DNA from 2 places in the Marinobacter sp. genome. Region 1 is predicted to be linked to the other one. Evidence: predicted binding sites of a transcription regulator. Region 1 holds the regulator's gene; the other holds the start of a gene.

Region 1 (7,404 bases):
CCCACTGATCAGCATGACTGGCAATTCCAACTCCACCCTGGCCCGGGAAGCCGTCGCCAACCTGGACGTCAGTGTCATGGTGGAAGCCTGCCCCCTGGGCCTGGCGCCCACCTCCTCAACAACGGCCACCCTGGTCATGGGCGATGCACTGGCAGTCGCCCTGCTTGAGGCCCGCGGCTTCAGTGCCGAGGATTTTGCGTTCTCCCATCCCGGTGGCAGCCTGGGACGCCGGCTGCTGCTCCGGGTGTCCGACATCATGCACACCGGTGACCAGATTCCGGTGGTCAATGAGGGAACGCTCTTGAGTGGCGCACTTCTTGAGATCTCCCGAAAAGGCCTCGGCATGACCACCGTTGTCAACGAAGAAGGCACTCTTACCGGAATATTTACGGACGGTGACCTGCGCCGGACTCTTGATCGATCGGTGGATATCCATAATACGCCTATCAATGAGGTGATGACCCGGAATGGCAAAACCATCCAGGCCGACCACCTGGCGGCGGAAGCGCTGAATATCATGGAGGAAATGAAGATCAACGCCCTGCCGGTAACGGACGATGGCGGCGCCCTCATTGGCGCCATCAATATGCACGATCTGCTACGGGCCGGCGTAATCTAGGGGCTATGAGGAGCTATTTGACATGAAGCACCAATGGCCGGACTCCCTGCTGGCAAAAGCCGCCAAAATCCGCCTGATTGCCCTGGATGTCGACGGTATCATGAGCGATGGCAAGCTTTACTTCAGCGCCAACGGTGATGAACTGAAGGCATTCAACATTCTGGACGGTCTGGGATTGAAACAGCTTATGTCAGCCGGCATTACCGTGGCCGTTATTACCGGCCGCCGGTCGCCATTGACCGAGAAGCGCATGCGGGATCTGGGCATCCCGCACCTGATGCAGGGCCGCGAGGACAAGAAAGTAGCCCTGCAGGAACTCGTCAGCACCATGGATATCAGCCCCGAAGCCATCGCCTATATGGGCGACGACCTTCCAGACCTGCCGGCGTTGAGGTTCGCCGGGCTCGGCATCACCGTGCCCAATGGCTACTGGCTGGTGCAGCAACATGCCGACTACTGCACCCATGCCCGGGGTGGCGAAGGGGCGGTGCGGGAAGCCTGCGACCTGCTGCTGACTGCCCATGGCAAGCTTGATTCTGCCCTTGCGCCCTACCTGGAGCCCGAGGCATGAACTGGCTCCCGGACCGGCCCTGGCTGCGAACACTGGCACTCGCCGGCACCGTGGTGGCAGCGGTCTTTTTGCTCTGGCAAAGCGATGAGCCACCGGTCATTGATGATGATGCCGCGGCGCTGCGAGGCGATGCCGAGCCAGACGGCTTCGTGGTGAATGGCAAGTACACATCCTTCAACGAATCGGGCAACCTGAAGATCCGGTTCTCCAGCCCCCGCATTGAACAGTTCGAGGAAGGTAACCTGGCCACCATGGAATCTCCCCGCGCCGAACTTTATGGCGGCGAGAGTGCCCTGCCCTGGATTGTTGAAGCCGAGAATGGCAGCCTGCTGCAGAACCAGAATCTGGTGTACCTGACGGACAATGTCCGGATTCAGCGCACTATTGGCGAACGGGACGCCACCCTGACAACATCAAGCCTGACCCTGGATAACGACCGGGGCATGGTTTATACAGACGCACCCGTAGAAATACGCGACGTTACCGGCATTACCCGGGCCACGGGCATGAAAGCGTGGATAGACGAGCGGATTCTGGAACTGAACTCCCAGGTGGAAGGACGCTATGAAACCGGAAACTAACCGATACCGGAGCCTGCTGGCCGCTCTGCTGACGGTCGCAATGATCGGCCCGGCGGCCGCTTTCGATCTTGATTCCGACACCCCCATCAAGGTCACCGCCGACAATGCCCGCCTGGATGACGGCCAGGGTATTGCCACCTACACCGGGACTGTGGAGCTCGAGCAGGGCAACACCCGCCTGAGTGCGGACCGTGTGGTGCTGTATCGCACAGAAGACGGCCTGAGCCGGATCGAAGCCTCTGGCACTCCTGCCAGGTACCGGCAGCCGGCGCGGGATGGCGAGAGCGAAACCGATGCCCGTGCAATGAACATTACCTGGTCGGCTACAGACAGCCGACTGACCTTTGAACGGGAAGCAGTCATCGAGCAGAATGGCAACCTGTTCCGTGGCGACGTCATTCACTATGATACCGCTGGTCGGGTTGTCACCGCTGAAGGCGGGGCAGACGCTGGCGAGGGTGGCGGCCGTGTCGAGATGGTGATTCAGCCACGCAGCGCCGACAGACGCACTGATAGACAGGAAACCGATGGCAGTTCTGAGAGCCAGTAATCTGGCAAAGAGTTACAAACAGAAAAAAGTGGTAATCGACGTTTCCCTGGAAATCCGCAGTGGGGAAATTGTCGGGCTGCTTGGCCCCAACGGCGCCGGTAAAACCACCTGCTTCTATATGATCGTCGGGCTGGTCCCTGCTGATCGTGGCCGTATCACGATCGACAGCCGGGATATTACGCCCCTGCCCATGCACGGCCGAGCCCGCCAGGGTATTGGTTACCTGCCCCAGGAAGCCTCGGTGTTCCGCAAACTGTCGGTACGCGACAATATCATGGCCATCCTCGAAACCCGCCAGGGTATGGGCAAGGCCGAGCGGGAGAAAAAACTCGAGGAGTTATTGGAGGAGTTCCACATAACCCACATCCGGGACAGCGTTGGTATGGCCCTGTCCGGCGGTGAACGGCGACGGGTAGAGATTGCCCGGGCGCTGGCCATGGAACCGGCCTTCATTCTTCTGGATGAACCCTTCGCCGGTGTCGACCCCATATCCGTCAGTGATATCAAGCACATCATCCGGCACCTGCGGGACAAAGGTATCGGAGTATTGATTACCGATCATAACGTGCGAGAAACCCTGGACATCTGCGAAAACGCCTACATTGTGTCCGGCGGCCATATCATCGCCTCTGGCAATGCCGATGCGATCCTGGCCAACCAGCAAGTCAAGGAAGTCTACCTGGGCGACGAATTCAGGCTGTGACACCGAATGGCTCATTGTTTTGATGATCTGTAGCAAGTAAACTCGGCAAAGAACTTGCTAGGGTAAAATAAAACTACGGCAAGTAACCGGCATATATAGATTTTTTCACGACTTATGACACAAAGCGCTGATGAGTGACGGATCCTGAACCATGGTTATGAAAGCCTCCTTACAGTTAAAGCTGGGTCAGAGCCTGACCATGACGCCCCAGCTGCAACAGGCTATCCGGCTTCTCCAGCTCTCCACCCTCGACCTCCAGCAGGAAATCCAGCAGGCACTGGAATCAAACCCAATGCTGGAGACTTCCGAGGACGACGATCAGAACGATGCAGCTACAGAGAACGATGAGCGCGAAGCCAACGCCACCGAATCAGCTGCTGAAACCGCGCCGGAACCGTCCAGCGACTGGGACGAATCGGAAAACGGCCCGGACTGGTCTTCTGAAAACGACATCCCGGACAACATTCCGGACGACCTGCCGGTAGACACTGCCTGGGACGACATATACCAGTCTGCACCCGCCCCGGCCGCCCGCAATGACGACGAAAACGATCACGATTTCGAAACCCGAAACTCGCCCACCGAAACACTTCAGGATCACCTGGAATGGCAGCTCAATCTGACCCCGCTGAGTGAACGGGACCAGGCCATTGCCCATGCCCTGATGGACGCGGTGGATGAGCGGGGCTATCTCACCAGCCCGCTGGAGGAAATCCACGCCGGACTGCTGGATGAGAACGAGGAAGACCCTCTTGAACTGGATGAAGTGGAGGCCGTCCTGCACCGCCTGCAGCACTTTGATCCGCCCGGTGTGTTTGCCCGGGACCTTCAGGAATGCCTGCTGATCCAGCTCAACCAGCTGCCGCCAGACACGCCCTGGCTGGCCCAGGCGCGACTGGTGATCACCCATTACATTAACCTGCTGGGCAACCGGGACTACGCACAGTTGCTGCGCCGCAGCCGCCTGAAAGAGGATCAGCTCAGGGAAGTCCTGGCATTGATCACCGGTCTGAACCCGCGGCCGGGTGACGTCATTGACCGCGCCGAACCCGACTACGTCATTCCGGATGTCATCGTTCGCAAGCACAATGGCCGCTGGCGCGTTGAACTGAATCCGGAAATTGCACCACGCATCCGGGTCAATGCCAGCTATGCTTCACTTATAAGGCGTGCGGACAGCAGTGCAGACAACACCTACCTGCGTGATCAGTTGCAGGAGGCCAAATGGTTTATCAAGAGCCTGCAGAGCCGCAATGAGACCCTGCTGAAAGTGGCGACCCGTATTGTCGAGCACCAGCAGGGATTCCTGGATCACGGCGAGGAAGCCATGAAGCCGTTGATCCTCTCGGACATCGCCCAGGCGGTAGAAATGCATGAATCGACGATTTCACGGGTAACCACCCAGAAATACATGCATACGCCCCGGGGCATTTTCGAGCTGAAGTATTTCTTCTCCAGCCATGTCAGCACTGACGAGGGTGGAGAATGCTCCTCCACGGCCATACGCGCGATGATCAAGAAACTGATTGCGGCGGAAACGCCCAAAAAGCCGTTGAGCGACAGTAAAATTGCAGCCATGCTAGGGGAACAGGGAATCAAGGTTGCGCGACGCACCGTTGCCAAGTACCGGGAGGCCATGCACATTCCGCCGTCCAACGAGCGCAAGCGGCTGGTTTGAATACCCCGGGGCGGGACGCAACACCGTATTCGCCGGCGCACAATGCGCCAGCACCCAGACCGGCTCCCGGGAGCCGGCATGATGACAACAGGAGACGCCTATGCAACTCAATATTTCAGGCCATCACGTAGAACTGACTCCCGCACTGAAGGATTATGTTTCCGAGAAGTTCGAAAAGCTCGAGCGTCACTTTGACCACATCAGTAACTGCCAGGTGACCCTGGAAGTGGAAAAGGTGCGTCAGATTGCGGAAGCCACGTTGCATGTGGTTGGTGGTGAGATTCACGCAAAGGCAGAAAACGAGGATATGTACGCAGCCATCGATGCCCTCATCGACAAGCTGGACCGCCAGATTCTCAAGCACAAGGAAAAGAATGTAGACCGGATGCACGGAAACGGCTCTCGCTAACTGGCTGTTTTCATGCAATTCATCTAATCGAGCTGCGACATGAGCAACATGTCGCAGCCTTTTTTTTAACGGAAACGCAGTCGATCCATGAGCGACACATCCCTGACCATAGACAACATTCTTGCGCCGGAGCTCACCCTCTGCAGGGTAGCTGCGTCCAGCAAGAAACGGGCCCTGGAGTTTATTGCCGAGCAGATAAACCATCAGGACAACACGCTCAGCGAGACCCAGCTTTTCAACAACCTGATTTCCCGTGAGCGCCTGGGCAGCACCGGCATTGGCCAGGGAATCGCCATTCCCCACTGCCGCCTGGAAGGCCTTGATCACGTGGTGGGCGTACTGATGACGCTTGAAGAAAGCGTTGAATTCGATGCTATCGACAATCAGCCGGTGGATCTGATTTTTGCCCTGATCGTCCCAAAAGAGGCAACCAGCGAACACCTGGAGCTGCTGAGCCAACTGGCGGAGAAGTTCAATGAGCGGTCGTTCTGTGATCGCCTCCGGCAATGCGAGGACGCCAGCACGCTGTACCAGCGCATGACCGCCTCAGGCGGCTGATATTCATTGCAGTGGAGGTAGTTTGGTCATGAAGCTGATCATCGTCAGTGGCAGGTCTGGTTCAGGCAAGAGTACCGCGCTTCATGTGCTGGAGGACCTCGGGTTCTATTGTATCGACAATCTTCCCATTGGCCTGCTTTTCCCCCTCACCCGGGAAGCGGCCAGCCAGACCAAGCCTGGCCGGCTGGGCAAGATGGCCGTCAGTATCGATGCCCGCAACCTTTCCGGTGAACTGGCCAATTTCGAAGAAATTTACCGACGCCTTCAGGAGACCGGGGTTACCGTTGAAATTATCTTCCTGGATGCCGACGAGCAGTCTCTGCTTCAGCGTTTCCATGCCACCCGCAGAAAGCATCCGCTGAGTGACGACAGGACCTCCCTGCGGGAAGCCATTACCAGCGAGAAGAAGCTTCTTGAGCCGCTCTCCAAGCTTTCCGACCTGTATGTGAACACCACGGGCATGTCCATGTACGAACTCCGGGACATGGTGAAGCAACGGGTGGTTGGCCGGAAAGACCAGGAACTGGCCCTGCTATTCCAGTCGTTCGGCTTCAAACACGGTGTTCCGCTGGATTCCGATTACGTATTCGATGTCCGATGCCTGCCGAACCCCTACTGGGATACGAGCCTCCGGAAATACGTGGGTACGGATCAGCCAGTGATCGAATTTCTGGAAAAAGAACCGGCAAGCCGGAAAATGATTGATGATCTGAAGGCATTTCTGGATACCTGGCTGCCTTCCTTCGCAGACAGCAACCGAAGCTATATGACCATTTCCATTGGCTGTACCGGCGGCCAGCACCGGTCGGTGTATGTGTGCGAGCAGTTGGGTGAGCACTTCCGGCAACGTTACAACAATGTGCAGGTGCGCCATACCGAACTGCCACACCTGCAGACCCGGGAAGAGATCTGATCGCACCATGATTCGCCGCCCGATTACCATTATCAACAAACTGGGCCTGCATGCGCGCGCCACCGCAAAGCTGGTTGCCACGGCGTCCGAGTTTGATAGCAGCGTGCGAATAAGCGGCAAGGGCCGGGATGTGGACGCAAAGAACATCATGCAGGTGATGATGCTGGCAGCCAGCCAGGGAACCGATGTGGAGCTAATTGCCGACGGTCCGGACGAGGAACAGGCCGTTGAGGCACTGGTTGAACTGATCAACGACTATTTCGGCGAGGGCGAGTAATCCCCCTTCCGTACGGCATTCACCTACAACTCTTTCTCACCGATAGCGCCTAACTCCGCTATAATACAGGCGTTTTCTGACGCCGGGTGATTCATGACCGATATTCTGGAAAAAAGCCAGGCCCGCCAGCGCCTTCGCTCCCTGAGCGAAGCCCTGGACAGTGGCGCACTGAAGCAGGTTGCCCGCATCCTGAACGGTGGCCTGAGCCCCAGTGATATTGCCCATCTGCTGGAATCCTCCCCGCCCCGGCAGCGTGCCCTGCTGTGGAACCTCGTCGACAAGCAGCTGGAAGGGGAAGTCCTCCAGTACCTGAGCGACGATATCCGTGGTTACTTCCTGAGCCAGCTGAACGCCCAAGAACTGGCGGATATTATCGAGGATTTCGAGTCGGACGACCTGGCCGACTTGCTGCAGCAACTGCCGGACACGGTGATCCAGGAAGTACTGGACACCATGGACGAGCAGGACCGCCAGCGGGTGGAGGAAGTGCTCTCCTATCCGGAGGACACCGCAGGCGGCCTGATGAACACGGACACCATTACGGT
Region 2 (7,404 bases), 3.0 Mb from region 1:
GGGATGCGTCGTACTCGCCCGCCAGGGATTTGTCCCGGGCCACCGCCCAGCCGGCGGTTTTGGTCACAGTCACATCCAGGCCATAACGCTCATAGAAGCCCATGGGGTGAGCCATGATGATGGGCGTGGCACAGGTGATCGGCACAAAGCCAACGTTCAGCTTGGTCTTCTCAAGCTTGCCCAGGGATTCCTTTACCGCGGCCTTCGCTTTCTCCATCGGGAACACGCTGCCCAGAACGGCCGCTGCGGTACCAGCGCCCATCATTTTCATGAATGCGCGCCGGCTGTGTTCGTTGTGACCAAACACCGAGCGCACCACCGCGCCTTCAATGGCGCGATCCATCATCGCTTCAGAATCCAGGTGCTCGTCAGTTGCTAGCTGCTGGCCGGCAGAGGGCTTGAGATCGAGGGAAATGGACGGGGCGCTGTCGCCGGGTTTGCACTCCGGGCAGCCGCAGGTCTTTGCGTGTATCAGGGACTTGTCACCATCAAACGGATTTCCAAGGCTTTTCGTGGTCATTGCGCACTCTCCTGGGTTTGGGACCTAAGTTTTGGGTTATCTCTGCACTCTCACGGTGCAATAAAGGTGCGGCTCGGGCCCGATGCTGGAAATGGTCGGGGCGGCTCCGCGTGCTGAGAGAGGTATCGCAGGCTTTGTGCCAAGTCCGGTTATTTTTTTAACCCATTGTTTTTAAAGCATTAGGAATGAGGAGCCTGAAAACAGGAGAGCTACGACATTTCGTAATTCACGATTTTTCGTAGCCAGGACTGCGATTTTTCGTAGTTGGCACAGGGTTTGTTTCTTCCTTCGGGAACTGACTCAGGAAATCGCCATGAACACCGAAGCCATCATTCGCCCTGAAATCACCGGCAACTGGATTGACCATCTGCCAGAAGCGGCCCTGCAGGTAGACGCAGGCCGGGATCTGATTCTTTCGGCCAACAGCGCCATGGGCCGGATGATAGGCACCGACCGGCAATCCCTCGTCGGAACACCCTGCACCCATCTGTTCACGGACCAGCGGCCGCAACTGATTGCTTTCACCGAGGAAACTCTGTTTCGCAGCCATGGCTGGAGCCGGGATTTCTTCCTGCAGCACCGGGACGGTCATACCGTGGAACTGGAAATCTCCTCTTCCCGGGTCGGCGAAGCGGAATCCCAGAATGTGCTGTTGTTGCTCCGCGACCGGCGCCAGCTTCGCACCCTTCGGGAACGCCACGATGCCAACCACTACCACCGGGGAGGCCTGCTTGAGTGGCGTCGGGTGGAAGAACTGTTCAAGGACATGGAGCGGGAAAATCAGTTGATCCTGCATGCTGTCGGGGAAGGCATTTACGGGGTGGATGCCGAGGGCCGAGGCACCTTCGCAAACCCTGCCGCCGAGCGAATGCTGGGATGGCGAATTGACGAGCTTATGGGTCGGGTTCTGCATCGCGTGGTGCACCACTCCCATGCCGATGGCAGCTTGTACCCACTCAAGGACTGCCCGATATACGCCGCCTTCCGCGATGCCAGCGTGAAGCGCGTGGGCGAAGACTGGTTCTGGCGCAAGGACGGCAGCGGCTTCCCGGTGGAATACACCAGCACACCGATCCTGGACAACGGGCATCCGGTGGGTGCGGTGGTGGTGTTCCGGGATATCTCCGCCCGCCAGGAAGCCCAGAAAGAGCTGCAGAAAGCGCTGGAGGAGGTGGAGACCCTCAAACACCGGTTGGAGATGGAAAACGCCTATCTGCAGGAAGAACTCAGCGCCGAGTACCACTTCCACGAAATTTTCGGCCAGAGCGAGGCCATCAAAGCCATCGTGCGCCGGATCGGCATGGTGGCGCCCACCGATGCCAACGTGCTGATCACCGGCGAATCCGGCACGGGCAAGGAGCTGATTGCCCGCGCCATCCACCAGTCCAGCAGCCGACGCGACCGACCCCTGATTCGGGTGAACTGTGCGGCCATCCCCAAGGATCTGTTCGAGAGCGAGTTCTTCGGCCACATCAAAGGTGCCTTCACCGGCGCCGTCAGCGATCGCGTGGGCCGATTCGAACTGGCCGACGGCGGCACCCTTTTCCTGGACGAAGTGGGCGAAATCCCCCTTGAGCTTCAGGGCAAACTGCTCCGGGTACTGCAGGACCAGCAATTCGAGCGTGTCGGCGAGAACAACACCCGGGCGGTGGATGTGCGGGTGATCGCGGCCACCAACCGGGACCTGAAGGCAGAAGTTCAGGAAAAAACCTTCCGGGAAGACCTCTACTTCCGCCTGAACGTCTTCCCCATCGAGTCGGTGCCGTTGCGCCGGCGCCTGGAAGACATCCCCATACTCGCCCAGGAATTTCTGAACCGGGCCTGCCAGAAGTTCAACCGGCCTCTGCTGGCCCTGAAAGAACGTGACGTTGAAACCCTCAAAGCCTACCACTGGCCCGGCAACGTGCGGGAGCTGGAGAATGTGATCGAGCGCCAGGTAATCACCGCCGACGGCCGGCTTGATCTGGACCTGCCGGGGCCGGAATCTGCAGCCCGGTCCACCACAGCAGAAGCGCCGCCGGCGAGACATTACAGCGGCGAACTGATGACGGAACAGGAGTTGCGGGAGCTGGAGAAACAGAACCTGGCCCGGGCCCTCACCATGAGCAGTGGCCGGGTATTCGGCGATGACGGCGCGGCGGCCATGCTGGGCATCAAACCCACCACCCTGACCTCGCGCCTGAAAAAGCTTAAGATCGACGCCAGGGAGTTCCAGATCAGGCCGGAGTAATGCCCACCTGGTTCAGGGCGTAGGTCACCACGATCCAGATCAGCATCACCAGCGGCAGGTAGCGACCAACCAGGTACATCCGCCACTCCCACCAGCGGCTCTGGGTGCCCAGCACCGTTCGGATCTTCTCGGGCGGAATAAACCAGCAGAACATCGCAGCCCCCAAAACCCCGGAGAAGATGATCACATTACCGCCGGCCACCCGGTCGATCACATCCAGCACCGGCTCCCCGGCAATGTTCCACTCCAGCGGCGTGAAACTCAGTGCCGATGCCGTGCCCAGCACCAGCATTACCAGGGTAACAAGACTGACGGCCTTGCCATTACTCAGCCGGAACTCCTCCGCTACCGCCGCAATCATCACCTTCAGACCGGCCAGGCTGGAACTGAACGCGGCCATGAAAAACAGGCTGAAAAACAGCGTACCCACCCAGTAGCCGCCAACCATGTCCTCGAACACCCGGGGCATGGTCACAAACGCCAGCTGACTGCCCTCCGCGGGCTCCATGCCAAGACTGAACACAAACGGAAAGATCATCCAGCCCGCCAGCAGCGCCACACTGGTCTCGGTACCTGCAACAATCAAACAGGCCCGGGGCACGTGGGTCTGCCGGGGAATAAAGCTGCCGTAAGTCACCAGGTAGCCCTGACCAATCGCCAGAGAATAGAACGCCTGGCCGAAGGCAAACGCCCAAAGCTTGCCGTCCGTGAGGCGACTCCAGTCCACCTGGAAAAAGAAATCCTTGGTCTGCTCCCAGCCGGATGTGCGACTGGCCAGAATCACCAGCCCGATCATCACAACGATCAATACCGGCATCAGGATCTTCGACAACAGCTCGATCGCTGTTACATCCTTGGCCAGGATAATCGCCCCCACCACAGTGACCGCGAAAAAATACCAAAGCGAGTTGTACCCCGCGGTGAAGTCATCAAAAACCTGGAGGTTGTTTGTTGCCGCATCCACCGCATAACCCAGAGTCCAGCCGGTAATCACGAGGTAATAACTGGTGATGGCAACGGTGATCAGCACCACAAACCAGCCATACACCACGCCAAAGCGGTTCACCTGCCGGTAGGTTTGAACAGTACTGCCCTTGGAAAGACGCCCCGCCGACACTTCCAGAATCATGATGGGCAAAACCACCACAATCAGTGCCAGCAGATAAGCCACCACAAAAGCGCCACCGCCGTTCTCCCCCACCATGTACGGAAACCGCCACAGGTTCCCAAGCCCTACTGCGGCTGCGGCCATCGAAGCAACAAACGCAGGCTCGGAACTCCACTGTTTGCGGGATTCCTCAATAAACTCGTGGCGCTTTCGCACGGGGGTTCTTTCTCCAATGCCGGGGAATTTCAATGCATTGAAGGCTAGCAAATCATCGAGTTGGTCGCATGACTGATATCAAGTCAGGCTTTCTGGGATGGTGAGACTTCTGACTTGGGGGATGGCCGGCAGTGGGGGTACCTTTTCTTCTGGGAAAAACAACTCGCTTCGCTCAGACATTTTTTCCCGCCAGAAAAGGTACCCCCACCACCGTCCTTCGGACTAAGGGATTGGGTTCTCTGAAGAGAGAAAAGCGAATTTGTATTTCGCGATACCTCATGGGTATCTCGGCGCGGGGTGGCCGGTGGATTTTTCGCCGGAAAAAGGTGTCTGAGCGAAGCGAGTTCTTTTTCCAAGAAAAATCCACCGGCCACCCCGCAGCCCGCCCCTAAACAGGCAGGCTACGAGAAGAAACGGTCAGCCAAATCAGATCAACTCAATGGCAACAGCAGTCCCCTCGCCACCACCAATACACAGCGAAGCAACACCACGCTTCAGGCCGCGCTGCTTCAGGGCATTGATCAGGGTAACGATGATCCGCGAACCGGAAGAGCCGATCGGATGCCCCAGGGCACAGGCACCACCGTGGACGTTGACCTTCTCCGCCGGAAGCTTGAGCTCATTGATGGCCGCCAGAGTAACCACCGCGAAGGCTTCGTTGATCTCGAAGAGATCCACGTCGTCCACGCTCCAGCCGGCTTTCTTCAGCACCTTCTCGATGGCACCAATGGGGGCCAGGGTGAACTCGGCCGGCAGGCGTGCGTGGGTGGCGTGGGCCACGATGCGGGCCTGGGGTGTCAGGCCACGGGCGTCGGCTTCGGCGGCGGAGGCCAGAACAAGGGCGGAGGCGCCGTCGCTGATGGAGCTGGAGTTGGCCGCAGTCACGGAACCGTCTTTGGCGAAGGCCGGCTTCAGGTGCGGGATTTTCTCCGGCTTTGCGTTGCCCGGCTGCTCGTCGGTGTCGACTTCAGTGTCGCCGCCACGGCCGGAAACAGTAACCGGAACAATCTCGTCACGGAACCAGCCGTTTTCGATGGCGGCCAGGGATTTCTGCAGGGACCCGATAGCGAATTCGTCCATGGCCTGGCGGCTGATGTCGTATTTGTCAGCGGTACGCTGGGCGAAGACGCCCATCAGGCCGCCTTCGTAGGCGTCTTCCAGACCGTCCAGGAACATGCTGTCCATTACCTGTCCGTGACCCATGCGCATGCCGGCGCGGGCCTTGGGCAGCAGGTACGGCGCCTGGCTCATGTTTTCCATGCCGCCGGCGATCATGATGTTGTTGGTGCCTGCCTTGATCTGGTCGTGGGCCATGATCACGGCCTGCATGCCGGAGCCGCACATCTTGTTGATGGTGGTGCAGCCGGAGCTGTCGGGAATGCCGGAAGCACGGGAGGCCTGGCGCGCCGGGGCCTGGCCCAGGCCCGCCGGCAGTACGCAGCCCATGATTACTTCCTGCACATCCGCCGGCTGAAGGCCGGAGCGTTTAATAGCGGCCTTGATGGAGATGGCGCCCAGGTCCGGGGAGCGCACGGAGCTAAGGGAGCCCATCATGCCGCCCATCGGGGTTCTTGCTGAGCCTGCGATTACTACGTCGTTACCATTCATTTCAAATGCCCTCTAATTTGGTGCTGGGCCAAGTGGCAGGCGCCTTTCCGGGACACGCTGTGAATACGTCCCTGTACGCTTGACTGCAGCATCCATGCTGCAGACAGTCCCGGAAAGGCGCCTGCCACTCGGCCCTTCAGCTTGTGAGTACGTCTGCCTGCTTCAGGCTTTGCCCAGCACAGAGCGGGCAATAATTTCTTTCATCACTTCCGAGGTGCCGCCGTAAATGCGCTGCACCCGCGCGTCGATAAAGGCCCGGGATATCGGGTACTCGGTGGTGTATCCATAACCGCCAAACAACTGCAGGCAGCCATCGGCCACCCGGCACTGCATTTCAGTGGCGCTGTACTTGGCCATGGAGGCGGTCGGTGCATCCAGTTCACCCAGGTCGTACTGGTCAATGCACTGGTCCACGAATGCCTTGTTCACCCGGTAGTCGGTTTCCATGCGCGCGATTTCAAAACGGGTGTTCTGCAGTTGGGCCAGCTTCTGGCCAAACAGTTCCCGTTCCTGGGCGTAGGCGATGGTCAGGTCCAGGGAGCCGCGGGCGGCAGCTACGCCGAGGGCGCCGATTACCAGGCGTTCCCGGGGCAGTTCCTTCATCAGGTAAACAAAACCCTGCCCCTCTTCACCGAGGAGTGCGGAAGCCGGGATGCGCATGTCGGAGAAGAACAGCTCGGAGGTATCCCCGGAATGCTGGCCGATCTTGTCCAGGTTGCGGCCTTTGCTGTAGCCGGGCAACGAGGTGTCCACCAGGAACAGGCTGATGCCGCGGGCGCCGGCTTTCGGGTCGGTTTTGGCGGCGACGATGACCATGTCGGCGTGCTGACCGTTGGTGATAAAGGTCTTGGAGCCGTTCAGGATGTACTCATCACCATCCTTCACCGCACTGGTACGGATCGCCTGCAGGTCACTGCCAGCACCGGGTTCAGTCATGGCGATGGCGCCAACGGCTTCACCGGAAACCAGCTTGGGCAGCCACTGCTGCCGTTGCTCTTCATTACCCATGTGGCTCAGGTAGGGAGCCACGATGTCCGAGTGCACCATCACGTTGGTGGACAGCGCGCCGAATCCCATTCGGGCGAGTTCTTCACCCACCACCACGGAGAACTGGAAGGGTGCACCAATGCCGCCCCACTCTTCGGGCACATCCACGCACAGCATCCCGGCGTCGCCCAGGGTGTTCCAGAGCTCGCGGGGCACCAGCCCTGACTTCTCCCAGGCTTCGTAGTGCGGCGTCACTTCTTTCTCCAGGACCTTGATAACGGAATCCCGGAACATCCCCAGTTCTTCTTTATCAACAGACACGGTCATGTATGTCTCCTGCAACTGAATGCTTTACTTGGGCGCCATGCGAAGCGCGCAGTCCAGACGAATCACTTCGCCGTTGAGAATCGGGTTGCGCACCATCTGGTCCACCATCATGCCGAATTCCTCCGGCTTGCCGAGACGCTTCGGGAACGGCAGCGTGGCTGCCAGGCTCTCCTGAACTTCTTCCGGCATACCCGCCATCATGGGTGTCATGAACAGGCCCGGTGCAATCGTATTTACACGGATGCCTTCGCGAGCCAGCTCACGGGCCGACTGAAGGGTTAGCGATACCACACCGCCCTTGGAGGCGCTGTAGGCCGCCTGGCCAATCTGGCCCTCGTAGGCGGCCACCGAAGCGGTATTGATGATCACACCCCGTTCACCGTCAGCGTTGGGTTCGCGCTGGGCCAT

What was found. The regulator sigma-54, encoded in region 1, starts transcription at its own class of promoters, with help from an activator protein. The targets are predictions, from matches to a motif close to ANTGGCATNNANNTTGCTNT.
Region 2: ACO06L_RS20800 (sigma 54-interacting transcriptional regulator) is a predicted target of sigma-54. The motif match lies at 784-803, and genes of this name have one in related genera.

The regions. Positions count from the first base shown of each region.
Region 1 covers NZ_OZ245935.1:1,517,766-1,525,169, forward strand. The annotation lists gene ACO06L_RS06895 (KpsF/GutQ family sugar-phosphate isomerase) at 1-619, shown strand, start outside; gene kdsC (3-deoxy-manno-octulosonate-8-phosphatase KdsC) at 642-1,190, shown strand; gene lptC (LPS export ABC transporter periplasmic protein LptC) at 1,187-1,771, shown strand; gene lptA (lipopolysaccharide transport periplasmic protein LptA) at 1,755-2,321, shown strand; gene lptB (LPS export ABC transporter ATP-binding protein) at 2,299-3,024, shown strand; gene ACO06L_RS06920 (RNA polymerase factor sigma-54) at 3,182-4,702, shown strand; gene hpf (ribosome hibernation promoting factor) at 4,803-5,111, shown strand; gene ptsN (PTS IIA-like nitrogen regulatory protein PtsN) at 5,199-5,669, shown strand; gene rapZ (RNase adapter RapZ) at 5,698-6,582, shown strand; gene ACO06L_RS06940 (HPr family phosphocarrier protein) at 6,590-6,859, shown strand; gene mgtE (magnesium transporter) at 6,953-7,404, shown strand, end outside.
Region 2 covers NZ_OZ245935.1:4,502,255-4,509,658, reverse strand. The annotation lists gene ACO06L_RS20805 (ABC transporter substrate-binding protein) at 1-520, opposite strand, end outside; gene ACO06L_RS20800 (sigma 54-interacting transcriptional regulator) at 834-2,750, shown strand; gene ACO06L_RS20795 (sodium-dependent transporter) at 2,737-4,074, opposite strand; gene ACO06L_RS20790 (thiolase family protein) at 4,501-5,682, opposite strand; gene ACO06L_RS20785 (acyl-CoA dehydrogenase family protein) at 5,845-6,996, opposite strand; gene ACO06L_RS20780 (SDR family NAD(P)-dependent oxidoreductase) at 7,021-7,404, opposite strand, start outside.